3 regions of the Ottowia cancrivicina genome follow, and region 2 is predicted to be linked to each of the others. Evidence: riboswitches for the same ligand, from Rfam matches in the RefSeq annotation. Region 2 holds a riboswitch; each other region holds the start of a gene.
What was found. Region 2 has a riboswitch for cobalamin ahead of QB898_RS00410 (TonB-dependent receptor domain-containing protein). Riboswitches for the same ligand answer to the same signal wherever they lie in the genome.

Region 1 (9,515 bases), on a different contig from region 2:
CGGATCGACCGCGTAGCCAGCGCCGAAAAGCTGGTTGGCCAGCACCTGCCGCACCATCTCCAGCGGAATGCGCGTTTCGCCAATGGCCGTGCCCAGCAGCAGCGTGACGGCCAGCACGGCCGCCGCACCCAGCGTCAGCAAGGCGATGCGCAGCCACGTCCGGGCGGTTGAATGAGTTGTCATGAGAGGAAAAGACGGAGAGGGTCGCAGGAAAACGGCCGCGCAGGCCCCGCGCCAGGCAAGCGCGGGAAACCGGAAAAAAGCCCCGCCAGGCGGGGCTTTCATGCGGCGCGTTACTTCTTGAGCTTGAGCACCGCGTCGGCAATCTGGTCCATGCCGCTGGCCATGCGGATGGAGCCTTGCAGCGCGTCGGCGTCCACGATCACGATGCGATCGTTCTTGACGGCGTCCATTTCCTTGGCGACCGGATCGGTTTTAAGAAATTCGAGCTTTTTCTCGTAGTCGTCAGCCGGAAAGCGGCGGCGGTTCATGCGGGCGATGACGATGACCGAAGGATTGGCCTTGGCAATGGTTTCCCAGCCCACGGTGGGCCACTCTTCATCCGACTGCACGATGTTGCGCAGCCCCAGCGTGTTCAGCATGTAGCCGGCCACGCCCTTGCGGCCCGCCACGTAGGGGTCCACCGCCAGATCGGCGCTGGAAAACCACAGCACGGCCGAGAGGTCTTTCAGGTGCGCGTTTTTCACCTTGGCGATGGCCTTGGCCTCACGCTCCTTGAGTTCCTTGACCAGCGCCTCGCCCTTGGGCTGCACGCCAAAAATGGCGGCCAGCTGCGTGATGCTCTTGTAGAGCGTGTCCACATGGAAAGCCGTCTTGCGTGTGCCGTCGGCGCCGGTTTCGTTGTCCTTGCCCTCGCAGTCGGTGGGCATGGCATAGACGGGGATATTGATTTCCTTGAACTGCTCGCGCGTGCCGACCACGCCGTTTTTGCCCACCATCCACTCGAACTGCGAAACCACCAGGCCGGGGCGCTTGTTGATGACTGATTCAAAACTCGGAATGTCATCGGCCAGGCGCGGCACCTTGGCGTTGATGCTTTCGAACTGCGGCTGCACCGGGTTGAACCACAGCGCCGTGCCCACGACCTTGTCGCCCACGCCCAGCGCGTAGAGCATTTCAGTGCCCGCCTGGCCAATGGTGACGGCAGACTTGGGCGCCTGCTCGAATTGCAGCGTCACGCCGCAGTTGTCAATCTTCACGGGATGGCTGGCCGCCTGCGCGGCCTGGCTGGCGGCCAGACCTGCGGCCAGCAAGGCGGCAGCGGCAACGAAGCGAGAGGTTTTCATGGGGGGTTCCTTCCAAAAAGCCGCTAGTGAACGCCCGCCGTACAGCAGGCTGCGCATCCGCTGGCAGCAAACACAAAAAAAGCCCCGGCAAGCGCCAGAGCGGGCGCGATTGTAGGCAGACATCAGGAATGACTTTCATCTGCCGCCGGCCCCGGCGGCGGAGACAATGCGCGCCGCCGCTCCCTGGCCCCTCGTCTTCACACTGTTTTCGCATGAACACCTACATCGCCACCTGCCGCGACTGGCCGCAGGGCAACGCCGGGCTGCAAGCGCTGGCCGCCGCCTTGCGCGCCACGCTCGCGCCCTGGCAGGACATCCGCCCCGCCGCCCTGGCCGCCCAGCCTTCTCCTGCCGCCGTGCTGCCTCTGGCCGCATGGGACTACAGCGAAACCCCGGACGCTTTTCGCGACTGGCTGCGCGCCTTGCAAGCCGCAGGCGCGCGCGTGTTCAACCCGCCCGCGCTGCAACTGTGGAACATGGACAAGCGCTACCTGTGCGAGCTGGCCGCGCGCGGCCTGCCCGTCACCCCCAGCCTGGCGCTGCTGCCGCAGCACGCGCCCGATTGGGCGCGGCGCGTGGCCGAATGCGGCTGGCCGCGCCCGGTCGTCAAGCCGCTCATTGGCCAAAGCGGGCGCGGCGTGCGCCGCCTGACTGAAGGCGAAGCGCCTGCGCTGGCCAGCTACCCGCAAGGCGCGCTGCTGCAACCTTTCGTGCAGGCCAGCTTCGGCGAGGTCTGCCTCATTTACCTGGCCGGGCGCTACTCGCACGCCGCGCGCCGCCGCCTCGCGCCCGGCGAGTGGCGCGCCAACTCCGCCTATGGGGCGCAAATCGAGTCTGTCACCCCCCGCCCGGAATGGCTGGCCTGCGCCGAAGCCGCCTTGCGCTGCCTGCCCGAGCCGCCGCTTTACGCCCGCGTGGACGGCCTCATCAGCGAAGGCGGCAGCGGCGAAAGCGGCTTTTCCATCAACGAAGTCGAACTCATCGAACCCGCGCTCTACCCCCAGCTGCGCCCCGCCTTCGCGCGCGAGCTGGCCGCCGCGCTGGCAAGCAGACTGGCATCCTGAGAACCGGAAGAAAACATGCCCTCCCCTGACCTTCAACAAGCCCAGCGGCGCATCGACGAAATCCAGTCCCTCTACCGCCAGTGGCTGCGCCTGCTGCCCGCGCTGCAAGCCGCCCAGCGGCAGTGGCGGCAGGCCAGCGGCCTCATGCGCCAGCTGGAAGACTTTTACGAGCAGGAATACGGCCCCCTGAACCAGGCCATTTCGGCGGGCCTGCCCGTTGATTTGCGCACCGAAGGCGAATACAGCGTGATGAGCGAAGACGCGCTCTACGACGCCTTCGGCGAGCGCCAGAACCTGGCCTGGGCCTGGATGCGGCTGGCCATGAAAGACCTGGACCGCTGGGGCGAAAGCGAAGAACAAGACGCCCAGGACGCGGCCCCGCCCGAAGGCTGACTCTGGCCGCCCCCGCCTCTTTCCCGCCTATTTCTCCAGCGGCAGCGCCGGCTGCGCCGGCTGCGCCGCCTGCCCCAGCGCCTGCATGAACGACTTGGTCAGCAAGCCGCCATGCGTCAAACCGGTAAAGACGACGTAGCCGACGCTCAAGCCATGCCCGGCCAGGCGCTGGGCCAGCTGCGCCGCCGCTTCAGGCGGCACGGCGCGGGTCATTTCCTCGCGGCGCGCCAGCATGGCGGCCTGCTGCGCGTTGGCGGGCCGCTTGTCATCGGCGCGCCCGCTTTTCTGAATCAGCATCCACCGGCCGCTGAAGGCGGAGCGCTCAAGCCGCTCCAGCGCCTGCTGCGCGTATTGCAGCATCAGGCCCTTTTGCCACCACAGCGAAGGATCGGCGGCGATATAGCGCGTGAACGCCTGCGGCTGATTCAGCAGGGTGTAAAGCACGAACAGCCCGCCATACGAATGCCCCCACAGCGTCTGCCGCTGCGCATCGGTGCGCGCCAGCTGCTCCACGCGCGGCCTGACTTGGCGCTCGATGAAGCGCAAAAACGCCGCCGCGCCGCCATTGACGCGCTCCTTTGCCACCGGATCGGGCAGGGGCTGGCCTTGCGGACCAGGCGGGGTGTAGTCCCAGGCGCGGGCGGCGGTGTCAAAACGCCGCTCGGTCGGATAGCCGATCAGCACCAGCAGCGGCAGCTGCTCCAGCGGCGGCCGCAGGCGGGCGGCGGGCAGAAATTCAAGCAGCGCATTGCCATCCAGCGCATAAAGCGCGGCAAAGCCGCCTTCAGGCGGCGCGGCCTTCGGAACGGCCACAAACACGCGGTGTGGGCGGCCGTCTTCGTCATTCAAATCAAAACGGTGAAAAGCGTAGCCCTCATGCTCGCTGGTGAGCACGCTGGTGTCGGCCAGGCGGCTGATTTCGTTATTGACCGGCGGCTCGGGCGGCGCGGCAAAAACGGCCGTGGCCGCCAGCAGAAAAAGAGCGGGCAAGAATTTCAGCATTTTCCGGTTCCGGCAGGCAAATGAAGCGGGCGATTGCAGGCCGGAAGAATAATGCGTTTTGCATTCGGCGGATTTCATGTCTGCACAATGGATAAGGCGATTTTCGGCATGATTTGCCTGCCGAAAATCGATGTGTGAAACCGGCGGGCCATCATTGCGTTGCATCTTATTTTGATTATCTGGTTTTCAAATGGCGCTCAATCGCCAGACCGCACGCCATTGGGCAAGGCGCAGGGCATCAAAAAGAAGAGCAGACCTTCCATTCCATAAACAGCCTTGGCGCGCAACCTTCCTGCGCTGGAAGCTGCCAAAGCAGGGGCAAAAATGACGGCGCAAGCTTGAATTCGCCGCGCCGTATTTTTCCTTTCTTTTCACGGCGCGCATCGTCTGGACCGTATGAGTGAAAACCCATTCCCAGCCGCGCCAGGCGCAATGCCTGCTCGCTTGCGAATCATGGGCCGCCGCGCAGCCTGAAAATCCGTTTCAACGGCATGCCACTCGCCTTCTGCCATGCCGCTGGCAGGCGTTATCCGCAAATGAAAATGGCGGATGGGCCATCTTCCGTTGCGCCGCCAGCGGGGCAAGGCCGATGCCGGTTTTTTCATGCATGAGCGGCAAGCCGCAACCTGCCCGCTGGCGCCATGCCGAACCGGGAGGGAAAGCGGAGTAGAAAGGAAGATTCCGCTCCTTGATTCATAGCATGATGTCCTAGTGGAATGTGCGCAACTCCAGTTTTCAGGCTCCTGAATTTGCTCCTTTTTTTGGGCATCAGCTTCGCTCGGCCATCGGGCTGGCAAAGCCTGGTGAAACCACCTGGCGCTGTTCGGGCCGCCTGGCCATGGCTTTGGAAAGCGACAGATGCAGCGCGAACGTGATGATGAGCGCCGCCAGCCCTGACGGAAAGTCAAACGGCAGCGGCAGCTTGTACTGGAACGCCACGCCCGCCACGGCTCCGGCGCTGAATGAGAGGATGGCGGGCCAGCGCACGGGCGGCATGTCGTTGGGGTTGGCCGTGGCGTATTCGGCGCGGCGCACGAAGTAAAAGTCCGCCAGGATGGGGCCGGCCAGCGGCACGAAGGCCGCGCCCAAAATGGTGATGAAGTGCCCGAAAAGATGGCTGTAAAAGCCCAGCGCCCCCAGCACGGAGCCAAGAGCGCCCACGATGATGACAATGCGCCCGCGCGGCCAGCGCGCGCCCAGCGATTCGGCGCTAGGCCCCACATACAGCGCGTTGCAGTACAGCTCGGACATATTGGTCGTCCACAGCGCCAGCACCCACAGCGCCACGCCCAGCACGGTGAGGATGACGCCCTTTTGCACCATCCAGGCGATGAAGTCCGAATTGCCCGTGGCCACCGCCCCCAGGTAGCCCACCACATTGAGCAGCGGATTGGTGAGCACGAAGCAGGCCGCCGCGCCCACCAGCACGTGCGCGGCGTTTTTCGCGTAGCGGAAGATGTCCACGCCCATGATCACGCCCGCAATCCACGCGCCAATCAGCACTGTGACGGCCGTGCCGGGCGTCATGCCCGAGCGTGTGGCCGCCTGCCGCAGCACCGCGCCCATGCCGCCGGCCTCGCCCACCATCATCACGGCCACCACCACGGCCACCACCAGCACGAAGGGCGTGGCCGCCGACGAAATCTTCTCGATCGCGGCAATGCCCCGCCAGGCCGAGTAGGTGAACACCGCGCCCCACAGCAGGCACAGCAGCACGTATTCAAGCGACAGGCCATTGACCACCGTCACGCCCGTCACATCGCCCAGCGCCGCCTTGAAAATGTCGCCCACCATGCCGGTGATGGAAGCGAACCAGCCCAGCGTCAGGCAGGCCATGATGAGCATGGGCAGCACCATGCCCTTGCGCCCGTAGGAAATGCGCGAAATCAGCGAAAGATTCAGCCCCGTGCGCATGGCCGCGTAACCCAGCAGAAAAGTCAGCGCCAGCAGCAGCCCCTCGCCCGTGGCAATGGCCAGCAGCGCCTGGCCAAACGGCATGCCCGGCTGGCCGCCCTGGCCCGCCAGCTGCCCGCCCACGATCAGCCCCGTGGGCACATAGCCAAAGCCCACCCAGATGGCGAACATGGCCCACCAAGAGCGGCGCGCGCCGCGCGGCACCGGCTCCAGCATGAACTCCTCATTGCCTTGCGGCTCCTGGCGGCCGCTGGCTGCGGGCAGATCAGACACTTTTTCACTCCTTGCGAAATGGCGTTGCAAAGCACGGCATCTTGCGCTCGAAATGGCCTCTTGTAACTTGTGGGTATTCACAATGTGATTGGCGTTTTTCCGCTTCCTAGAATCCGGCTGTTTCCACCCACAGAGAAAGGCCCATGCCATGCCCAGCCCGGAACAAATCGCCAAAAACCACTGGTACCGCAACGACGACCTGCCCGGCGTCAGCGGCCCCGAGCGTGAAATCATTGGCTACGGCGAGCGCCCGCCCCGCATCCGCTGGGACGGGGGCGCCAAAGTCGCCATCAACATCGTCGTCAATTACGAAGAAGGTTCCGAAAAAACCTTCGCCATGGGCGACCACATGAATGACGGCATGTACGAGCTGCCCTTCAACGTGGACGACCAGCGCGATCTCGCCAAGGAATCCATGTACGAATACGGCTCGCGCGCCGGCGTGTGGCGGCTGCTGCGCATCTTTGACCGCTGCCAGGTGCCCGCCACCTTCTTTGCCGCCGCCGTGGCGCTGGAGCGCAACCCCGAAGTCGCCCGCAAGCTCAACGAACGCGGCGACGAAGTCGTCGGTCACGGCTACCGCTGGATTGACCACTACGAATACTCGCGCGAAGAAGAAAAAGCCCTCATCAACCTGGCGATGGACTCGTTCCAGAAAACCCTGGGCCGCCAGCCCAGCGGCTGGTACTGCCGGGAAATGTCCGTCAACACCCGCGAGCTGCTCGTGGAAGACGGGCGCTTTCTCTACGACTCCGACTACTACGGCGACGACCTGCCGCACTGGACCTTCATCAACGGCAAATCCCACCTCATCGTGCCCTACTCGCTGGTCACCAACGACTGCCGCTACATCATGGGCACCGGCTTTGCCGCCGCCTCCGACTTCGTGGAAATGGCCTCGCGCACGCTTGACCAGCTGCTCGACGACGGCGACGACTGCGGCCGCATGATGTCCATCGGCCTGCACCCGCGCATCACCGGCAACCCCGCCCGCGCCAACGGCCTGGCCGAATTCATCCGCTACGCGCAGTCCAAGAAAGACGCTGTCTTCATGCGCCGCGACGCCATCGCCCGCAAATTCATCGAACAAGTGCCCCGCCCCGCCACCCCGGCCGACCGGCCCAACCGCTGAGCCGCCCCCGCCACCAAAGCCTGCCCTCCCCCGGCAGGCTTTTTTACGCCTGCCGCGCCACCCGCCACAGCAGCCAGCGCAACAGGCAGCGAAAAGAGAGGCGCCAATTCGCTTCTGAATCCATAGCATGATGTCCTAGTAGAAAGAGCGCAGACGCTGTTTTTTCGTCCCTTTAATTTGCTCCTCCTTTTGATGTGAATGCCGCCGCGCAGGCGCTGGCGCCGCCTGGCGGCGGGCCGCGCTGCACCACAATCGCCCCCGGCTTCCGCCCCGCTCCCATGCGCCATCGCATGCGAAAAGGGCGGCGGCCAGCTTGACAGGTGCCCCAAGGCTGCTTTCTTGCGGTCAAAGGGTTAAACGGGAAGCAGGTGCGCGTCTTCCAGGCCATGCCGCAACGGCATGCGCCCGGGCCGCAAAGCCTGCGCTGCCCCCGCAACGGTCAGCGGAAACCAAACCCCGACAGCCAGCGCGCCCCTCGCGCGCGGCAGCCACTGCGCTTCTTGCCCTGAGCCATTCAGGGCTGGCGCGGGAAGGCCGGGGCCTCGCAGCAAGCCAGGCGCGCCTTCGCCAGAAGCCGCGCGCCGCCTGCGGCGGTCCGCAAGCCCGGATACCGGCCTGCCCTCAAGCCTTTCCGTCGGCGGCTGCGGGCGTGCGGCTGGCCGGCCAAGGCCCATGCACCTGCCATGCCGCAAGGCGCGCGCCGTTTGCCGCGCCGCCGTCTCGCATGACTTTCGCGCTGCCCGGCCCTGACCGCGCTTTTGCTCCCGCCTGCGCTGCCTTTTGGCAACCCACGCCGCTCGCGGGAGAAGCGGGCGGCCAGGAGATCAGCGCATGTTCCACGCTCTACCCCCGGCCTCTGCGGCGCAGTCCGCCCGTGGCCTCATCCACAGTCATTCCCGCCGCCATTTCCATCGCCGTTCGCGCTGGCTTTTCAACGCTTTCGCGGCCCTCGCGCTGGCCTGCGCCGCGCATGCGCCCGCGCCCGCCTGGGCCAAAACATGGGAGGTGAAGATGCTCAACCGCAACGCCACCGGCCCCATGCCCTTCGAGCCGGACTATCTGCACATCGCCCCTGGCGACAAGGTGAAATTTCTCGCCGTTCACAACGGTCACAACGCTGCCTCCATTCCCGGCATGGCCCCCGAGGGCGCGCCGTCCTTCACGGGCAAGATCAACGAGGAAATCGAGGTGGCCTTCGAGCAGCCGGGCCTCTACGGCGTGCGCTGCATGCCGCACTACACCATGGGCATGGTCATGCTCATCCGCGTGGGCGACGGCCCCGGCCCGCAGCAGATGCAGATTCCGCCCGAAGTGCCCGCCGCCGCGCAAAAGCGCTTTCACGAAATTGCCGCCCGCGCCCAGCAGGCTGGCGAGTGAGCCGCGCGCGGGTGAAGAAGAGCAGCAGGCGGCAGTGAAAAAGGGGGCACGGAAATGGCCGGAAGGCCAGCACCGTATTTGCTCCCGAATCCATAGCGTTAGGTCGCGATGGAGACTGCGCCATGCGGTATTTTTTGCCTCTCTGCATTTGCTCCTGTTTTTGCGCTAAAGGCCCCGCTCCACCTTTCAGCCGCCCACGCTGGCTGCGGCTTGGGAAAAGGGTTGAGGCCCAAGGCGGGGCGGCCGCTTTATCCGGCCTGCGGCAGCAGGCGGCGCAGGCGGGCCACTTCTTCCATCAGGTCGGCGGTGAGGGCGGCCAGCTGGGGGTCGGCGTCAAAGGCGCGCTCCAGGTGGGCGATGCGGCGCGCGCGGGTGAGGGCGGCGCTGGCAAAGCGCCAGGTGGCGGCGCTGTCACCGCTCACCGGCTCCAGCACGCCAGCCTGCACGCGGGCGCTGACCCATTCGAGCGTCATGTGGCAGCCGCCGGCCAGGGTTTGCGGGTCGAGCGCGTCATCGGCCATCAACTGGGCGGCGCTGGCAAGGGTGTCGTCAAAAAGGGTTTGCATGCGTGTTCTCTCCTTCAGGCTCGGCGCGGATTGAAGTCGGGGTAGGCGTCGCGCAAGGCGGCCCAGGCGGCTTTTTGCGGCTCGGTCACGGCGCTGGGCACCGCCACTTGCAGCTCCAGATACAGATCGCCCGGCGCAGTGGCTGACGGGATGCCCCGGCCTTTGAGGCGCAGTTTGCGCCCGTGGCCGCTGCCTTCGGGCACGGTGACGGCGATGGCCTTGCCGTCGGGCGTGGTGATTTCGATGCTGCCGCCCAGCGCCGCTTCCCACGGGGCCACGCGCACTTTCAGCGTGACGTCGCGGCCTTGCACTTGCCAGCGCTCATCGGGGCGCAGGCGCACTTCCAGAAACAGGTCGCCCGCTTCGCCGCCGCCCAGGCCCGGATGGCCTTGCCCGGCCAGGCGGATGAGCTGGCCTTCTTTCACGCCTTGCGGAATTTTCACGCGCAGCGTGCGGTCAGCGGACTGAAGCTCGCCTTTTTCGTTCA
Region 2 (9,515 bases):
CGCGCCGCAGCACCTGATTGCGCAGCTGGCGCCCGGCGGGCGGCTGCTGGCCATCACAGGCGACGAACCCGTGATGCGCGCCACCCTCGTGCAACTGCAAGGCGAAGGCGTGCGCCTGACCCAGCCGTGGGACTGCGACGCGCCGCGCCTGATGAACTTTCCGGACACGCCCGTCTTTCACTTCTGACGCTGCTCCCCTAACGCCGCTCCCGTGCTGCCCCTTCAGCCACCGGCCTGCCCGTGAAAATCCTCCACATCCTGCTCACCGAAACCCCCCTGCCGCCCTTGCGCTACGGCGGCACCGAGCGCGTGATGTGGGCGCTTTCGCTGGGCCAGCAGGCGCTGGGGCACGAAGCGCGCTTTCTGGTGCGCGCCAACCCGGCCGGCCACCCCGCCGCCCAGGTGTTTGACGCCGCCCGCCCGCTGGAGGCGCAGATTGAAGGCTGGGCCGATGTGCTGCACTTTCACTGGCCTTATGACAACGCGCACGGCCTGGTGCGCACGCCTTACGTCTGCACCGAGCATGCCAACCGGTCAAGCCGCCAGCCTTACCCCGTCAACACCATCTTCCTGTCGCAAAAGCACGCGCGCATTCACGGCGCGCAGTGCCACGTGTACAACGGCCTGCACTGGCCCGATTACGGCGAGCCGAATCTGAATGCGCCGCCGCCCGCCGCGCGCTACGCGCACTACCTGGCCAAGGCCGCCAACCGCAACAAAAACCTGCAAGGCGCCGTGCGCATCGCCCGCCGCGCTGCGCTGCCTCTGCACGTAATGGGCGGGCGGCGCTGGAGCCTCAAATCCAACTTCTACTTTTACGCCGGGCGCGATGTGCGCTTTCACGGCATGGTCGGCGGCGAGCACAAGCTGGAACTCATCCGCCGCTCCAGCGCGCTGCTCTTTCCCGTGCTCTGGCACGAGCCATTTGGCTTGGCCATCATCGAAAGCCTGTACCTGGGCTGCCCCGTCATCGCCACGCCTTACGGCTCTTTGCCCGAGCTGGTGAGCGAAGAAACCGGCTTTCTGTCTGACAGCGAAAGCGCCCTGGCCCAGGCCCTGGCCGGTGCAGGCCGCTTTGACCGCCGCGCCTGCCATGAAAGCGTCAAGCGCCGCTTCAGCCATCTGGCCATGGCCCGCGCCTACCAGCAGTGCTATGAGCGCGTGCTGGCGGGCGAAGCCCTCAATCCGGCGCCGCCCGTGGCGCAAGGGCTGGAGTCTGTGCCCCGGCGGCTGCGGGCGTAGAGCCTGCGCCCACGGACAGCGTGCCAACAGGCTCCGAAAGACGGCGCCCTTCACGCCAGGCCCATGAACATGCCATCGCGCTGCCGCAGGCAAAGGGAAAGCAGCAAGATTTTCCCAGAACGCTACCCGCGCTTCATCGGATTTATGCGCGGGGTTGGGGGTAGGGGCTAGCGGGTTTGTGAACGAGAAGGGGCTGGGCAGTCCCACAGTATCTCCCATCGGTTGCTGGCGTTAGCACCTTCGGCGTTATGAGGGCGCATGATGCGCCACCGCAGGCGAGGTTGCTGCGACGTCGTCGAGCCAGGTCTCTCGGTCGCTCTAGATGGATTACCAATCTAGTAAACCCTGTAGCTGCCGCAGGTGCAAAGGCATCCTGTCATATTGCGTGTGTGCACGCCATGTTCGTAACATTCCGCAATATTTGTTTGATCCCGCACCCAGAGATTAGCTCTCGTGTCGCATACACCCCAGGCGTACAGCCTGCCAGGCGGAGAAACTCTAACCCGCAAATCTAATGAGCTTTGCCTGTGTTTAGACTTAAACCCGTTCTTAATCTTGCCCTGTAGGCTTGCATCTCTTGATAGGCTTCATCGTAAGTGCCTGAAGATTGAGCCAAAATAAAACACTCACGGAAGGGGCGTCTGATGGCTGTTAAGCGTATCGTTACTAATCTTGCCGCTGATAAACCTGAGTCAGCTGCTGCTTTTTACCGGGACATCCTGGGCCTGGAGCTGCTCATGGATCACGGATGGATACAGACTTATGGCAATGCGGAAACTACGACTGTGCAGGTCAGCATAGCTAGTGAAGGCGGATCAGGTACTCCGGTGCCTGATTTATCGGTTGAAGTAGATAATCTTGATGAAATCCTCGCCCGCATTCATGCGGCAGGTATTGCGCTTGAATACGGTGTTGCTGAAGAGCCCTGGGGCGTGCGGAGGTTTTTTGTTCGCGATCCGCTGGGGAACCTGGTGAATATTTTGCAGCATATGTAGCAGCAGCCAGCTCCTGCCAAGTCTGTTCACAACCTGCATGAGAAGGCGAGACCGCGCGTGAAAAAGGAAGAAGGAAAGGGCAGAATTTGCTTCCAAATTTGGAGCATGATGTCCTAGTGGAACCTGCGCAAGAGCCGTTTTTCAACCCTTCAGATTTGCTCCTGTTTTCAATGCGCCCTGCGGCTTTGCCAAAGCAATGGATGGAGCGCTTTCCACGCGGGCCGGCCCTTGCCGCCCTGCTTTTCAGGGTAATCCGCAGCAACGTTTTCCTTGAACAGCTTCTTACAATCTGACGCTGTTGGTGCCTGCGCTGCCGTTCTGGCGGCGCGGTTCAACGGGAAGCAGGAAGGCCCCGGAACCTCGTTTCCAAAGCCCAACCTGCGCTGCCCCCGCAACGGTAAGCGGCATGCGGCGCGGCCAGAACCTGTTCAGGGTTTTGATCGCGCCGCAGCTTCGTTCCCACCCTCGCCACGGCCTAGGCGTGCCTGCTTTGCTGGCAGGCGGCGCGCCTGCCAGCCGGAAGGCCGGGCGCGAAGGCAAGCCGCCAGCCCGGATACCGGCCAACAACAGGTGGCCCGCGCGCGGCGCAACAGCGCTGCCGCGCGCGGGCCGTGATTGCCCTTCATGCTGGCGGGGAAGCCAGCCGGGGCTGTTTCTCAAGCTGTTTTTCCTCATGACTTCTCGCCTTTATCCGCCTGCGCGCGCTTCGGCGCTGGCTGCTGCCTGCCTGCTGGCCGCCGCGCCTGCTGTTGCCGCTGCCGCTGGCGGCCACGATGAACGCTCTTTTTCCTCTTCTTCCACCTTGCCTGACGTGGTGGTGACCACCACCCGCAGCACGCAGCCGCTCACCGACGTGCTGGCCGATTTCACGCTGATTGACGAGCGGCAGATTGCCCAAAGCGGCGCGGCCACCGTGGCCGACATGCTGGCGCGCCAGCCGGGGCTGGAGATGACGCGCAATGGCGGCCCCGGCACGGCCACTTCCGTGATGATGCGCGGTGCCGAGAGCCGCTTTATCGCCGTGTATGTGGACGGCGTGCGCATGGACTTGCAAATTGGCGGCGCGCCGTGGGAGGCGCTGCCGCTGGCGCAGGTGGAGCGCATTGAAATCGTGCGCGGCCCGGCGGCGGCCGTGTATGGCTCTGACGCCATTGCGGGCGCAGTGCAAATCTTCACCCGTCGCGCCACGCGCGAGGGCTTCGCGCCCTACGCCGGCGTGGGCGCAGGCAGCCGCGGGCTGTGGAAGGCCGACGCGGGCTTTACCGCCAAAAGCGGCGCGGCCGATTACGCGCTGGGCGCGTCGCACGAGCAGGCCAAGGGCTACAGCGTGCGCACCGGCGGCAACCCTGACCGCGACGGCTGGCGCAACACCAACGCCAGCGCCAGTGCGGGCTATCAGCTCAATGACCAGCACCGCCTGCAAGCCAGCGCCTTGTGGGGCCGCATGAAGGCGCAGTACGACGACTTCACTTCCAGCCCCGCCAACTGGGCCGATGACTGGGGCGACAACCGCGTGCAAACGCTCGCTGGCACCTGGGCCGCCCAGTGGAGCCGCGCCTGGCGCACCACCGCCACCCTCAGCCACGCGGGCCAGCGCTATGAAACGCGGCCATCGCCCTACCTGAACAAAACGCGCCAGCGCACCGCCCAGCTGCACAGCGAATGGCGCGAAGGCCCGCACCTGGCCGCCGCCACGCTGGAGCGCCGCCATGACCATCTGGAAAACGACCCCATCGTCCGCAGCCGCCACCAGACCTCGCTCAATTTCATCTACGGCTTCAGCCACGGCCCGCACACCCTGCAAGCCAATTTGCGGCGCGAAGACGACAGCGACTTTGGCGGCCACACCGGCGGCAGCCTGGCCTACGGCTGGCGCTTTGCGCCCGAATGGCGCGTGAGCGCCGCCGCCGGGCGCGCCCTGCGCATGCCCACGCTCTACCAGCGCTTCAGCCAATACGGGCAGGCGGGCCTCAAGCCCGAAACGGGCCGCAACGTGGAGCTGGGCCTGCACTGGGCGCGCCAGGGCAGCCAGATCGACCTGACCGTGTATCGCAACCGCGTGCGCAACCTCATCGTCTTTGGCGCGGCAGGCCCTTGCGCCGCCAGCTTTGGCTGCTACCACAGCATCGGCCGCGCGCAATACGAAGGCGTGGCCTTGAGCGGCACGCACCGCATCGCATCCGTGCGACTGACGGCCTCCATTGACGTGCAGCGCCCCAAAGACCTGGACAGCGACAAGCTCCTGCCCCGCCGCTCGCGCCGCATTGCCAAACTGGCCGCCGACACGCGCATTGGCCTGTGGGATGTGGGCGCCGAATGGCAGGCCCACTCGCGCCGCTTTGACGACCGCGCCAACCGCAACGCCATGGCGGGCTACGGCCTGCTCAACCTCTACGCCAGCGCCACCTTCGCGCGGCAATGGACGCTGCTGGCGCGCATCGACAACGCCACCAACACCCGCTACGAAACCGCGCGCGGCTACCCGCAGCCCGCCCGCAGCTTCTACGTGGGCCTGCGCTGGGCCATGCCGTGAGCGCCAAAGCCGCCGCCCTGCTTGTGAGCGCCCCCTCATCCGGGCAGGGCAAAACCACCGTCACCGCCGCCCTGGCCCGCCTGCACGCGCGGCAAGGGCGGCGCGTGCGCGTCTTCAAATGCGGGCCGGACTTTCTCGACCCCTTCTGGCACCAGCTCGCCAGCGGCCAGCCCGCGCACAACATCGATTTGTGGATGACCGGCGAAGCCGACGCCCGCCAGCGCCTGCGCCAGGCCGCGCAGCAAGCCGACGTGATGCTGGTAGAAGGCGTGATGGGCCTGCACGACAGCGACCCCAGCGCCGCCGACCTTGCGCGGCGCTTTTCTCTGCCCGTGCTCGCCGTCATTCAGACAGGCCGCATGGCGCAAACGCTGGGCGCCATCGCCCACGGCCTGCGCCACTGGGGCGAAGACACGCGCGGCCCCTTGCCCTGGGCCGGCGTGCTGGCCAACGGCGCGGCCAGCGACAGCCACGCCCGCCTGCTGCGCCAGGCCCTGCCTGACAGCGAATGGCTGGGCCACCTGCCGCAAAGCGCCGCCATGCACCTGCCCGAGCGCCACCTGGGCCTGATCGCCGCCCACGAAATGCCCCGCGCCGAAGCCCTCGCGCGGCTGGACGCCGCCGCCGACCTGCTCGCCGCCACGCCCCTGGGCCAAATGAGCCTGGCCGAATGGCAAGCGCGCTGGCCCGCCGCCTTTGATGCGCCGGATGCGCCGGATGCGCCGGATTCAGGCGGCGCGCCCGAATCGGCCGACGCACCCGATTTGCCCGCGCCTGAAGACAACGCAAAGCCGCTGGCCGGCCGCGTCATCGCCATCGCCCGCGACGCCGCCTTTGCCTTCATCTACCCCGCCAACGTGCAAACCCTGCACGCACTGGGCGCGCGCGCCGTCTTCTTCTCGCCCCTGGCAGGCGACGCCCTGCCCGCGTGCGACGCCCTCTGGCTGCCCGGCGGCTACCCCGAACTGCACGCCGCCCGCCTGGCCGCGCGCAGCGACCTGAAAGCGCAACTGCACGCCCACGCCGCCGCAGGCAAACCCATCTGGGCCGAATGCGGCGGCATGATGGTTCTGTTCGAGCGCCTGACGGACGCCAGCGGCCACACCTGGCCCCTCTGGGGCCTGCTGCCCGGCGAAACCGCCATGCAAAAACGCCTCGGCGGCCTGGGCATGCAGCAATGGGCCATGCCGGCAGACAGCGCCAGCCACTTTCTGCCGCCCTTGCCCCCTCTTCGCGGCCACACCTTCCACTACTCCGCCGCCCGCACACCGCTGTCGCCCATCGCCCACACCCGCCCGGCCCCCGGCAGCGCCCGCACCAGCGGCGAAGCCATCTACCAGCACGGCAGCGTGCGCGCCAGCTACTTTCACGCCTGGCTGCCCAGCAGCCCGCCAATGGCAGCCTGGCTGTTCGGGGCGTGAGGCGGAGATTGGCCTGGCGCGCAGCCGCCAAGATTGGCCGCGCTTATTTCAAAATCCTTCAAGAATCAGATTATCAAGAGCTATCTTTTGCCAGCTCATCTGATTGGCGGAAGTGAAGAAAACAAAGCGGCCGTTTTGTGCCCTGCAAAATACGGGGATTCTTCTTGATCGGCGAAGAATTCATTCAGCTTCATCTGCTGGCCAGGCGATATTTCTCGTTTGAATACGGAAAATAGTTATCCGAAAGTCATCGATAGCTTGTTTCAGGCGGAGCGCCATAATCCAAAAAAACAGCTTAGGATCCTCAAGCATTGTTTCCAGGCAATTTCATTGCAAACATCAGTATATTGCCGATTGGCATCTATGAGCGCTGAATATCATTAAAAAATCCATCATGATAGAAGTTTTCCTTTGGTTCATTTTCTAATGCCATGTCAAACAATAATTTCAATGTCCATTGAGAGGGTGTTACAATATCATCAGGATTGATTTCTGCATCATGGGAATACATGTCAGGGAGGCATTCGCAATGAACAAGCCACCATTTTTCTATCTTGCATAGTAAATTCGTTAGGCAAAAAAATTTGTTGAAATCTATGTTTTTGCCTGCATCGGCAATAAATGAAAGAGGATTGTGAGCCAATTCATTCCTGTGCTTTCTTATTTCATCAAAATTCTTGATATCTGCTTGATCCATCGCTCCCAATTCTTTTAGCCATAATAGGGAAGCGTATACCCTGCTGTTATTTTTTGACAATACATCCTTTTTGTATTGTTCATTGATGGCATATTCGTCAGACTTGTTAATATCCATGAAAAAGGTTTTTGGAAGCCCGACAACTCTTTCTTTAAACATCTCAAAAGCCGTCAAGAAGAGAGAAATCGAAATCAAATTGGACTTTAGTGTCCTGGATGTTAAAAGTTTTCTCCAGCTTTCATTGGTATCGTTCATATTAAACCTTCTGCAAATAATAAGTGTGCCAAATCAGATTTGGTTTGAGTTCCAGACGGCCTCGTTATACATCCTTCAGACCCATCCCGTTTTCTGAACAACTTTGCCTGCAAATCTTCTCCAACGAGCAAGTTTTGCAGCGTTTGCTGTAGCCAGGCAGCAAGATTTGTCCGCTATGTAGGAGTTCACGCACGGCAACGATGGCAGCGGTGGTTTTTACCCTTGGGGCCTGCTCACAGCCTGGCCGTGAGGAGTAGCGGATCGAAATGGGCCGCAAAGCGCAGGCGGCGCGCTGGCCCGGCGGCAAAATTCCGGCTTCGCTCTGCCGGACGGCGCTCACCATGCAACAGGAAATTCTCATCAACTACACCCCCCAGGAAACGCGCGTGGCCGTGGTGGAAAACGGCGCGGTGCAGGAGCTGCACGTGGAGCGCGCGCTGGAGCGCGGGCAGGTGGGCGATATTTATCTGGGCAAGGTGGTGCGCGTGCTGCCGGGCATGCAATCGGCCTTTATTGACATTGGCGCGCAACGCACGGCCTTTTTGCATGTGGCCGATGTGTGGCAGCCCCCGGCGGCGGGCGAAGCGCCGGCGGCCCAGCGCAGCGCGCCGCAGCGGCCCATTGAAAAGCTGGTGTTCGAGGGGCAGGCGCTGATGGTGCAGGTGATCAAAGACGCCATTGGCGCCAAGGGGGCGCGCCTTTCCACGCAGATCAGCATTGCCGGGCGCATGCTGGTGTTTTTGCCGCAGGAGGCGCACGTCGGCATCTCGCAAAAAATTGCGCCCGCCCAGCGCGAGAGCCTGCGCCAGCGCGTGCAGGCGCTGGCGCAGCAAGCCGCGCTCGAATCGGGCGGCCGCGCGCGCGGCGGCTTCATCGTGCGCACCAACGCCGAAGATGCAGACGACGCCGCGCTGGCCGAAGACATTGCCTACCTGCGCAAAACCTGGGCCTGCATCCGCGAAGCGGCCTCGCGCACGCCGCCCGGCGCGCTGCTGCGCCAGGATTTGTGCCTGATGCAGCGCGTGCTGCGCGACATGGCCGGCGAGCACACGCAAAGCATCCGCATCGACTCGCAAGAGCAATTGCAGCGCCTGCTGCGCTTTGGCAACGAATTCATGCCGCAAGCGGCGCGCCTGCTGTCGCACTACAGCGGCGAGCGGCCCATTTTTGACCTCTACGGCATTGACGAAGAAATCACCCGCGCCCTGGGCCGCCGCGTGGAACTCAAATCGGGCGGCTACCTGGTCATTGACCAGACCGAGGCGCTCACCACCATCGACGTGAACACCGGCGCCTTCACCGGCGCGCGCAACTTTGGCGAAACCATCTTCAAAACCAATCTGGAAGCCGCGCAAGCCATTGCCCGCCAGCTGCGCCTGCGCAACCTGGGCGGCATCATCATCGTGGACTTCATCGACATGGCCACGCCCGAACACCAGCAAGCCGTGCTGGCCGAGCTGCGCCGCCAGCTCGCGCGCGACCGCGTGAAAACCACCGCCGCTGACGGTTTTTCGCCCCTGGGCCTGTTGGAGCTGACGCGCAAGCGCACCCGCGAAAGCCTGGCGCAAATGCTCAGCCAGCCCTGCCCCCTGTGCCAGGGCAGCGGCCGCGTGCGCACCGCCCGCACCGTGGCCTACGACATCCTGCGCGAAATCCTGCGTGAAGCCCACCAGTTCAACCCGCGCGAATTCCGCATCGTCGCCCACCCCGCCGTCATCGCCTTGCTGCAAGACGAAGAAAGCCAGCACCTGGCCAGCCTGTCCGACCACATCGGCAAACCCATCTCGCTGCAAGCCGAAAGCAGCCTGGGGCTGGAGAGCTTTGACGTGGCGCTGAGCTGATTGCCTTGCCCTTGCGCAGGCTTTTCAGCTCCTGAATCCATAGCATGATGTCCTAGTGGAAAGTGCGCGAAACGGCATTTCAGGGCGCTCAAATCCGCTCCTGTTTTTGATGGATGGCGGCTGGCGGGCCTGGTTCTTGCGCATGCCGTCCGGCGAAAATCTGCCCGCGCTGCAGGCTGGCCTGCTCTCGCCTTGCCTTTTTTGCGTTCTGACCGGAGCCACGCCATGTTCGGCATTGCAGACACCGTTACCTTCACCATTGCCGCCGCCGTGCTGATGGCGCTGCTCAATCTGAAAGGGCTGCTGTTTTTCCCGTCGATGATGGTGCAGCTCGTGGGCGCGCGCTACCGCAAGAGCGGGGCCGTGGGCAAGGGCGGCGTGGGCGCTTTGTTTCTGGCCTTCGCCGCCAAGCTGTGGACGGCATGAGCGCTGAAAGGATTGCGCGGCAGGACGGCGAAGCCAGCGCGGCAGGCGTGGCCGAGGGGCAGCCGTGGAAGCTGCGCTTCGGGGCCATTTTCACGGGCCAGGCGC
Region 3 (9,515 bases), on a different contig from region 2:
TCTTCCAGCTTGTCGCGGTAGCGGGTGCCGCCGCGCACGGCCTTGATTTCAAGCCCGGCGGCGGGCTGGCCGTCCAGGTGCATGGCAAAGGTGGCCGGCTCGCCCGGGGCCAGGTCGTTGGGGTGGGTCACGGGCGCCAGCTCCAGGCCCTTGCCGCTGGGCGTGATGGCGCTGGGCTTGCCGACGGTGACGAAGGTTTCCACGCGCAGGCTGGATTCAAAGACTTCCAGGTCTTTGGCGTCGGCGGGCACTTCGGCGGCAAATTTTTCGGGCGTGCCGCGCCAGCGCTTGGGCTTGCCTTCGCCGTCTTTGTAGATGGCCGTGAGGCCGCCTGCATTGACGATGGCCACGCGATACGTGCCGCGCTGGGCGGGCTTGAAGTCGAAAACGCTGCGCAAATTGCCGGTGAAGGGCTTGTCCGGCTCCACGCGGCTGCCATCGGGGGCGGTGATGGCAAGGTGGTCGAGCTTGAGCGGGAAGTGGTTGAAATAAAACAGGTCGTTGGCCACGGCGGCATCCACCGTGACCCATTCGGGCTTGGAAAGGCTGGTGGCAGAAGGCAGCAGCCAGACGTTGTGCGCCTGCGCGGCGGTCAGGCCCAGGGCGAGCAGGGCGGCGGCAATGCGGGGAGCGAGTTTCATGACGCAAGTCCTTTGCGGAGGTTGAGAGAAGATGAATGGGTTCAAAAAGAGAAGCAAATCCAGAAGCCTGAAAACGGCCTTCGCGCAGATTCCACTAGGACATCATGCTATGGATTCAGGAGCGAATTCAGGCTTTTCGCAAGCCTGCGGTCAGGGCTTGAGCGTGACGCGCACCGCGCCCAGCTCGCTGCTGCCTTGCGCCTGCGCCTGGGCGGCGGCTTTCGGGGGCCAGTCAAACGGCACGCTGAGCACTTCGCGGCCGCCGACTTCGCGGGCCGCTTCCACCATCAGCTTGTAGCTGCCGGTGGGCAGATTGGGCAGGGGGCCGCTGCCGGCGGTGAAGGAAAGCGTTTGCACGCCAGAGGGGCGCGTGGCGCCGCTGACGCCATCGACGGGCATGTCCAGATTGCGGCCCGCGCGGCGCCACCACTGGCGCATGTCCTTGAGCCATTTCGTGCCCTTGCTGTCGCCGTCGGCCACGCGCACGTCGTACCAGACGGCCAGCGTGGCGGGCGTGCCGGGCACATCGGCCTTGGCGTCGGCAGGCTCCACCCAGATGGCCACGTAAGGGCGGTGGTATTCGGCCACGTTCAGGCGCGGAATTTCCACGCTCACGTCCAGCCCGGCGGCCAGCGCGGGCGCGGCCAGCGCGCTGCCCAGGGCCAGGGCGCAGAGGGGTTTTTTCATGTGCATTGCTCCTTTTCTTCAGGTTCAGGGGGGAGTGGATGAAAAGCGGAGGGCGGCGGCCTTCAGGGGCCATCGGGCCAAAGCGGTCAATCCAAGGCGCTCCATCAAAAACGCTCAATGCGCCATCCAGATGGCCAGCAGCGCGGGAATGAGCACACCCAGCGCGGTGATGGGCCAGGTCATGGGCCGGCTGGCCGCGTGCATCTTCATGATGAGCAGGCCCGTGGCTGAAAACACCAGCGCCGCAATGGCGAACAAGTCGATGAACCAGCGCCAGGCCGCGCCCGTGTGGCGGCCCTTGTGCAGATCGTTCAGCCAGGCAATCCAGCCCCGGTCGGTCTGCTCGTATTCCAGATCGCCCGTTTCCAGGTCGATGCGCAGCCAGGCGTCGCCGCCGGGGCGCGGCAGGGAAACGTAGGCCTCGCCCGCGTCCCACTCCGCTTTGCGGCCTTGCACGCTCACGCCCAGCTCGCGGCGTATCCAGGCCTGCACATCGGCGGGCAGGGGCGCGGGCGTTTTGGCGTCTTGCGGATCGGCGGCCCGCGCGGCTTGCAGCAAGGCGGCAGGCACGCTGGCGTGGCGCGTGCTCACCTTGGGCGCCGATTCAATCTGCCCTGCGTGGTTGAGCGTGATGCCCGTCACGGAAAACAGCGCCATGCCCAGCAGGCACAGCGCCGCGCTCACCCAGTGCCACACCGTAAAAAGCCGCAGCCAGCGGGCGCGGCGGCGCGCGGCTTGCAAATCAGGCGGAGCGGATGAGGACGGCGGCATGAACGCGATGAAGACAAAGGCGCCAGGGCGAAGAAGCGCCAGAACAAAGAAAAGCCGGAAGAAAGCAAAGCCGGAAAAAATAGCCGGAAGCAGCCAGGCCGGCGGGCCGCGCATTCTAGGGATGAAAGCCATTTGCATTGATGAAACCCCGCCGCCCTTGTGCCCATCAAGCGCCGGGCTTCTGCCAGCCGCGCCCCTCGGCCCTTTGCGGCGGCGCGGGCAGGCAAAAGGGCCATCCGGGCTACATTCCCAACGCTGAGGCAGTCCGTATTTCGCTTCTCTATTGATAGCGATACGTCCTAGTGAAAACAGCGCAAAAGCCTTTTTTCACCCTTTTGATTTGCTCCTGTTTTTCAGCACATCCAGCCGCCTGCCGCCCGATACACTGCCCGGCGTCTGCCCTCCTCTTGCAAAAAAACCGCCATGACCGCCCGCACCGTGTTCTTTCTTTCAGACGGCACCGGCATCACCGCCGAAGCCTTTGGCAACGCCATCCTCGCGCAGTTCGACATCGCCGTGCGCCGCGTGCGCCTGCCCTTCGTCGATACGCCCGACAAGGCCCACCAGGCCCTGCGCCAGATCAACCACGTCTGCGAAACCGAAGGCCAGCGCCCGCTCGTCTTTTCCACGCTGGTGGATCGCGAAGTGCTCGAAGTCATCCGCACCGGTTGCCACGGCATGCTGATGGACACCTTCGCCACCTTCGTGCAGCCGCTGGAGCAGGAGCTGGGCGTCAAAAGCCTGCACCGCGTGGGCCGCTTTGCCGACGTGAGCCAATCGCGCGAGTACCACGACCGCATCGAAGCCATCAACTTCAGCCTCGCGCATGACGACGGCCAAAGCGACCGCGACTTGCAAAGCGCCGATGTCATCCTGGTCGGCGTCAGCCGCAGCGGCAAAACGCCCACCAGCCTGTACCTGGCCATGCAGCACGGCCTGAAAGCCGCCAACTACCCGCTCATTCCCGAAGACTTCGAGCGCCGCCAGCTTCCCCCCGCCTTGCTGGCCTGGCGGCACAAACTCTTTGGCCTGAGCATCAACCCGCAGCGCCTGGCCGAAATCCGCAGCGAACGCCGCCCCGGCTCGCGCTACGCCTCGCTGGAAAACTGCCGCATGGAAGTCAGCGAAGCCGAAGCCATGATGCGCCGCAGCGGCATCCGCTGGCTGTCCACCACCACCAAAAGCATTGAAGAAATCGCCACCACCATCTTGCAGGAGCTGCACCCGCAGCGGCTGGGATACTGAGCGCCCGCCCTGCCCCGCGCCCGGCCTGAAAAGCCGGATGCGCGGCCTTTGATCCGCCCCTGAACCTGCCCGGAGTCTGCTCATGAAGGGCTGCGGATCGGGAGGGGCAGGGGCCTTGAAGCCTTGCGGCCCGCCAAGGCTTTGCAAAGCAGCAGAGCGCCCGGATCCGCGCTTTTCGCGCCCGCAGACCGCGCTCGCGGACGGACCTTGGACAGGCTCCTGGCCTTTTTTCACAGCCCGTCCGTGTCATACACCCGCCCCGTGTGGCGCGGGATGATGCTGCCAATGAGGTAGGCGCTGTTGCGGCCCGCCTCTTCCTGCGGGGCGGCCTGGATGGCGTTCACGTTCATCCATTCCTCCACGAAGGGCAGCGGGTTGGCCGCCACGCGGGGAAAGGGGTTGCCCAGGCCCAGGGTTTCATAGACGGGCTGGGCGTTGAAGATGACCGAATCCTGAAGCTTCTTGACGGTGATGCCGGGCAGCTCGCGGTCCTGGCTGCCGAGAAACTGCGACCAGTCCAGCTCGGCCTGCGTGATTTCGGTGACGATGGCCTGCGCTTTCTCGCGGTTTTGCGCCAGCCAGGCCTGGCCGCGCGCGGTATTCAGCTCGATGCGAATCACCATCTGGTCCAGCCGCTGGTGCACTTCAAACTCGTCCTGGCAGATTTTCTGGATGGCTTTGGCAATGGGCACGAACATGCCGATTTCACCAAAGGCAAAGGTCACGATGAATGAGGATATGAACTGAATGCGCTCCAGGCAATACAGCGCCACATAAAAAGCCATGACGGCGGCGTATGCCTCTTCGCCGCTGGCATGGCCCAGCGCATAGCGGTGCGATACCGTGTAAACCTCGCCAAAAACCTGCGCCATTTTCTCCAGCCGGTGAAAGCTTTCGGTAATGGAAAGAATTTCGCTGAATACTTCGTCGGGGTTGTCGAAGCTGTTGCGCACGATTTCGGAATAAGTGAGGCCGTGCAGGTATTCATTGGCGCCAATGGCCAGCGTCACGCCCCAGAGTTCCGAATTGGTGATGAAAGGCGCCAGTATGGGCACGATGCTTTTGCTGGCCACCGTGTCGGCTTCCCACTGGTAGGCCAGGTTGTAAATCATGGCGTCATACATGCCGCGCGAGCAGGTTTTGAATTCGCTATTGCACGAGGCGTAGTCGAATTCATTTTCGTCCCAGCGCAGCGAAAGCATTTTCTTGTACATGGCGAAAAGCTCCGGATAAGGGCGGTTGATGGAATCGAGCAGGCCGCCGGGCTGGCCGAGAAAAAGATCGGTGCTTTTGTAGTCGCTCTTGTGAATGTTGAAAATGGATTCGGGAATGCTGGGCTGGGTCATGGCAATGCCTGTGAAATGGAAGGATGAAGGCGGCAGCGAATTGAAAAGAGGAGCAGATTCAGGCCCGCTGAAAATGCGTGCGCCGCAGTGTTTGTGAGGAGATGCTGCTATGAAACAAGGAGCAAAATCAAGCCCTTTACAGACTGCATGCTCCGCTGGCGCAGCCGCGCTCGTCAGGGGCCATTTCAAAATCGCCATCCGGGTTTTCTGGCGCTGGCGCCAATACGGGCGCCAAACCGGAAAGGCGGCTTTTTTCGGCCATGCGGCTTTCCACCGTGGCGCTTTTGCCTTGGTCGCTGGTGAGCGAATTTTGGTAATAGCGGCCTTTCATGCCGTAGCGGCACATGGCCAGGTGCTCTTCCATGATTTCGTCGGTGTAAACCACGGGGTCGCTGGCGCGGTCGCGCCAGAAATCGGCGCTGATGCCCTGGTCGGTGAATTTCTGGAAAATGGCGTAGATTTTGATCATGTCCAGCGTGGGGATATTCCACGCCAGCTCGTAGCGGTCTTTCAGCAAATCGGAATCGGTGGCGACCCAGTCAATCACGTTGCTGTTGTCCGATTTTTTCAGCGTGATTTCGCGTATGGGATAAATGCTGTTGGGCACGCCAGCGGCCTTGGAGCTGGATTCGGTGGGCATGTGCGCCACGAGAACCGAATGGCGGATGCCGCCCTGCGCCACGATTTGCCGGCGCAGCGCCTCCCAGTCGTAGCTGTAGCGGGGGGCTGCGATTTCATCCACGGTTTTCTTGTAGGTATCAATCGGCAGCCAGCCTTCGGGCCAGCGGGTTTTGTGCATCCAGGGCGCATTGCCTTTTTCGCGGGCCAGTTGCAGGCTGGCCTTGAGCGCAAAGTAATAGTGCCGCTCGGCCAGCCAGTGGCAGTGATCGCGCCCCGCTTGCGTGGTGTATTTCAGGTTTTTGCGCGCCAGCTCGGTGGCCACGCCCATCATGCCCACGCCGGCGCTGCGGCGCGCCTTGGCCGTCATTGCCACATGCGCAAAGGGGTAGTCGGACATGTCAATGCATTTGTCGATCATTTTCAGCGCGTAATAGGCGGCGGAGGCGTATTGCTCGTCGCTGTGAATATTGCAGACGACCAGTGCGGAGAGCGCGCAGATGGCGATTTCGCCGGATTCGGGTTTGTCTTCGTCCGAATAAAGGTCGGTCATGCGCCAGTATTCTTTGGTGGGCAGCGCGATTTCGTTGCAGAGGTTGCTGCTGTGAATGGGGTCTTTGAAAGGCGTGTGGCGGTTGGCTTCGTCGATCCACAATTCATAATGCGTGCCGCATTCATAAGCCTGCTGGCGGGCGAGCACGACGAAATCACGGGCGCTGATGGTTTTTTGGGGGAAATCGGGATTTTTCTCGTAGGCTTCATAAAGCGCTTCGAAATGGTCCTGGTCGCCCGAAAACATGGCGTGCCACAAATCAGGCGCCGAATATTCGGTAAAGAGAAAAACCTCTTCATTGCGCGCCGCTTTTTTGGTGAAAAGGCGGTTGTACATGACGCCGAAATGCAGCTCCCGGATTTTCTTGTCTTCGGTGGACATGGGGTTTTGCAGCAGGGCGATGGTGGTGTTTTCAGGGTCAAACGCCGAGTAGTAGCTGGTGCAGGCGCCGCCGCGCCCAGCCTGCTGGTTGGCTTTGGTGGCAAAGGCCAGCGCGCGGTAATACGGCAGTTTGCCCTGATGCGAAATGACGCCGCCGCGCACCGGATCGCCCAGCGTGCGCGTGGAAATCATGCCGCCGATGCCGGCGCTCATGCCCGTCATTTCATACGCAATATGGTCGCCAATGGCCAGCGAATGCAGGCTGTCGCCCGCCTTGTAAACGCAGCAGGAAGCGTAGCCATTGAGCCGCGTGCCCAGGTTGATGTAATTGGGGCTGGGGGCGTTGATGCGGTTGTATGAAAAATGGTTGTACCAATTGACGATGTGCTTGAGGCGCTCTTCGCGCGGCTCGTCTTCAGCCAGCGCCATGGCCATGCGCATGTAGATGAACTGGGGCGATTCATATTCCTGCCGCGTGACGCGGTTCATGAGCGCGTATTTCTTGCGCAATTGCAGGATTTGTGAATAGGCATATTCAAAATCGCGCGCGTGATCGATGAATTTTTCGATTTGCGCGTATTCGTCTTCGCTGTAGTCCAGCTCGCGCATCAGGCCCGCTGCGGCCAGTTTTTGCTGCACGGCGCGAATGGTGGGCATGTGCGTGCTGCTGCCGTAGATTTCCTTGCGCGTGACAGCAGCGTAAAGCCGCCCTGCCATGAGGCTGTAGGGCCAGCTTTTTTTCTGCACGCAGATTTTGATGAGTTGCCTTTGCAGGTCCTGGCTGGTGGTTTTGTCGCCAAAGTGGCTCATCGCCTCCATGACGACGGAGGACCAGTCCACCCGCTCGCCCAGCTGCTCGCTGGCCCAGATGGACCAGCTGTTGACTTTGGCGGGTATGAAGGGTTCTTCGCGCCCGTCGCGCTTGATGATGGTTTTGAGCAAAGCGCTCTCCCCGTGAATGGATTTGCACAAAGCCGGGGCGAGGCAGAGCTGGCGCGGACAGGGTTGGGGCCAAAGCAGGCGCATTGGGCCAGGAGCGAAACCCGTCCGGCCCGCCGCACACCCGCAGCCGCCGACAGCCATGCCAGGCAGGCCGGTATCCGGGCTTGCGGATTGCCAGATGCCCCTTCATGAGGGCGCTGGCGCAAGGCCGCCGGGCCTTCCCGCCCCATGAAGGGGGCAGTGACCGCCTTTGCGCATGGCGCGCGCGGGCTTCAGAACCTGTTCACCACCTGTCCGTGAGCGCGAAGGCGCAAGCCGGGCGCGGCCCGGAGCTGGCGCGTTTTACTTCGCTTTTGAGAGCAAATTCAGGGCCATGAAAACGCCTTTATCGCACATTCTTACGGGACCTCATACTATTGAATCAATAGCAAAAAGGGCCGGTGGCTTTCAGGGCGGTTCGACGGCCGGGTTCTCTCACGGACAGGCATTGAACGGGTTCTTGGCAGCGTTGCTGATCCGCTGACCGTTGCGGGGGCAGCGCAGGCTTGGTTTACCTGCTTCCCGTTTAACTCCGTGGCATGGCCGTGGAGCACCTGTCAGGCAGAACGCCAGCCGTCTGGAAGATGGCTGGCGAGCGGCGCGGATTGTGGCACGGGCGAAAGCGCCGCGCGGCGGCTTCAGCGCACAATGCCACGGCTGGCGCTGGCGAGGAAGCCGAGCATGAGGCGGGCGTCTGCGGCCATATCGGCATCACCGCTGGCGGACTGCGCCTGGATGGCCTGCCGGGCGGCATCCAGCGGCAGACCCTGGCGGTAGATCAGGCGGTACATGTGCTTGATGGCAGCGATGCGCTCTGGCGAGAAGCCCCGGCGGCGCAGGCCCTCGACGTTGATGCCCTGGGCGGCGGCGGGATTGCCGGATGCGGTGATGAAGGGCGGCAGGTCTTGCGAGAGACGGGTTTGAAAACCCGCCATGGCGTGCGCGCCCACACGCACGTACTGATGCACGCCGGTGATGCCGCCGATAACGGCCCAATCGCCAATATGCACGTGGCCCGCGAGCTGAACGGCGTTGGCCAGGATGGTGTGGCTGCCAAGCTGGCAGTCGTGGGCGATGTGGACGTAGGCCATGATCCAGTTGTCATCGCCCAGGCGGGTGACGCCGACGTCTTGCACGGTGCCGGTGTTGATGGTGACGAATTCGCGGATGGTGTTGCCCGCGCCGATTTCCAGACGGGTGGGTTCGCCTGCGTATTTCTTGTCTTGCGGCGCTGCGCCAATGCTGGCGAACTGGAAGATGCGGTTGCCAGGGCCGATGCTGGTGCGGCCTTCAATGACGCAGTGCGCGCCAATGCGGCTGCCCGCGCCAATGCGCACATGGGGGCCAATGACGGCATAGGGGCCGACGGCGACATCTGCCGCCAGCTCAGCCGCAGGGTCAATGAGGGCGGTGGGATGAATGGCTGCCACGGCGCGCGCTTGGCAAAGGCGTGAAAAGGCCGGAAAAGAGAGGTTCAGCGCACGCGGCGCATGGTGCACATGATGGAGGCTTCCACAACCAGCTCGTCGCCCACGGTGGCTTTGCAATGGAATTTGTAGATGCCGCCGCGCACGCGGTCAAATGTGGTGTGCAAGGTGAGCTGGTCGCCCGGTTCAACGGGACGCTTGAAGCGCACGCCATCCGCACCAACAAAGTAGAAAAGCGTGTCGTCATCCAGCGAAATGCCTTCGACCATGAAGCCCAGCAGCGCCGAGGCCTGCGCCAGGGCTTCGACCATGAGCACGCCTGGCATCACGGGACGCGAAGGAAAGTGGCCGGTGAAAAAGGGTTCGTTGATGGTGACGTTCTTGAGCGCGCGCAGGGACTTGTTTTCAAGATCGACATCAAGAATGCGGTCAACCAGCAGGAACGGATAGCGGTGCGGCAGCTTTTCAAGGATGTAGTGGATGTCCATGATGTCGTTGAATCTTTTTGGTGATGGGGCAAAAAGCCCGGCCGCCGCGCTGCGGCGGCCCTTCAGCCGGAAAGCCGGGCATTGTCGCCGTTTTCCGCCAACTTTTTCTCAAGTTGTCTGACACGTTCGCGCAGAGCATGAAGATGCTTGAGCGAGGCGGCATTCTTTTCCCATGCCGCGTTGTCGTCGATGGGGAAAAAGCCGGTGTATTGGCCCGGCTTGGTAATGGAGCGCGCCACCATGGAGGCAGCGGAAATGTGGACGTGATCGGCGATATCGAGATGCCCCAGGATCATGCCCGCCCCCCCCACCGTGCAATGCGCGCCGATGCGGGCGCTGCCCGCCACGCCCACGCAGCCGGCCATGGCCGTATGAGC

Region 1: another riboswitch for cobalamin. It lies ahead of QB898_RS02135 (pseudoazurin); the one in region 2 lies ahead of QB898_RS00410 (TonB-dependent receptor domain-containing protein).
Region 3: another riboswitch for cobalamin. It lies ahead of QB898_RS04070 (ribonucleoside-diphosphate reductase subunit alpha); the one in region 2 lies ahead of QB898_RS00410 (TonB-dependent receptor domain-containing protein).

What each region holds. Positions count from the first base shown of each region.
Region 1 covers NZ_JARVII010000002.1:187,500-197,014, reverse strand. Annotated here, with positions in the region: gene QB898_RS02175 (FecCD family ABC transporter permease) at 1-183, opposite strand, end outside; gene QB898_RS02170 (ABC transporter substrate-binding protein) at 294-1,307, opposite strand; gene QB898_RS02165 (ATP-grasp domain-containing protein) at 1,520-2,371, shown strand; gene QB898_RS02160 (DUF4298 domain-containing protein) at 2,387-2,764, shown strand; gene QB898_RS02155 (alpha/beta hydrolase) at 2,792-3,766, opposite strand; gene QB898_RS02150 (hypothetical protein) at 3,953-4,150, opposite strand; gene QB898_RS02145 (purine-cytosine permease family protein) at 4,535-5,953, opposite strand; gene QB898_RS02140 (polysaccharide deacetylase family protein) at 6,102-7,085, shown strand; cobalamin riboswitch at 7,401-7,718, shown strand; gene QB898_RS02135 (pseudoazurin) at 7,917-8,462, shown strand; gene QB898_RS02130 (chaperone modulator CbpM) at 8,711-9,028, opposite strand; gene QB898_RS02125 (DnaJ C-terminal domain-containing protein) at 9,043-9,515, opposite strand, start outside.
Region 2 covers NZ_JARVII010000001.1:79,836-89,350, forward strand. Annotated here, with positions in the region: gene QB898_RS00395 (protein-L-isoaspartate O-methyltransferase family protein) at 1-187, shown strand, start outside; gene QB898_RS00400 (glycosyltransferase) at 241-1,242, shown strand; SAM riboswitch class I at 1,455-1,571, opposite strand; gene QB898_RS00405 (VOC family protein) at 1,887-2,237, shown strand; cobalamin riboswitch at 2,520-2,816, shown strand; gene QB898_RS00410 (TonB-dependent receptor domain-containing protein) at 2,911-4,770, shown strand; gene QB898_RS00415 (cobyrinic acid a,c-diamide synthase CobB) at 4,767-6,191, shown strand; gene QB898_RS00420 (hypothetical protein) at 6,553-7,143, opposite strand; gene rng (ribonuclease G) at 7,485-8,984, shown strand; gene QB898_RS00430 (hypothetical protein) at 9,210-9,410, shown strand; gene QB898_RS00435 (MFS transporter) at 9,407-9,515, shown strand, end outside.
Region 3 covers NZ_JARVII010000005.1:64,318-73,832, forward strand. Annotated here, with positions in the region: gene QB898_RS04045 (DUF4198 domain-containing protein) at 1-641, opposite strand, end outside; gene QB898_RS04050 (DUF2271 domain-containing protein) at 792-1,328, opposite strand; gene QB898_RS04055 (PepSY-associated TM helix domain-containing protein) at 1,443-2,099, opposite strand; gene ppsR (posphoenolpyruvate synthetase regulatory kinase/phosphorylase PpsR) at 2,523-3,344, shown strand; gene QB898_RS04065 (ribonucleotide-diphosphate reductase subunit beta) at 3,575-4,690, opposite strand; gene QB898_RS04070 (ribonucleoside-diphosphate reductase subunit alpha) at 4,827-7,184, opposite strand; cobalamin riboswitch at 7,603-7,796, opposite strand; gene lpxA (acyl-ACP--UDP-N-acetylglucosamine O-acyltransferase) at 7,862-8,653, opposite strand; gene fabZ (3-hydroxyacyl-ACP dehydratase FabZ) at 8,698-9,141, opposite strand; gene lpxD (UDP-3-O-(3-hydroxymyristoyl)glucosamine N-acyltransferase) at 9,201-9,515, opposite strand, start outside.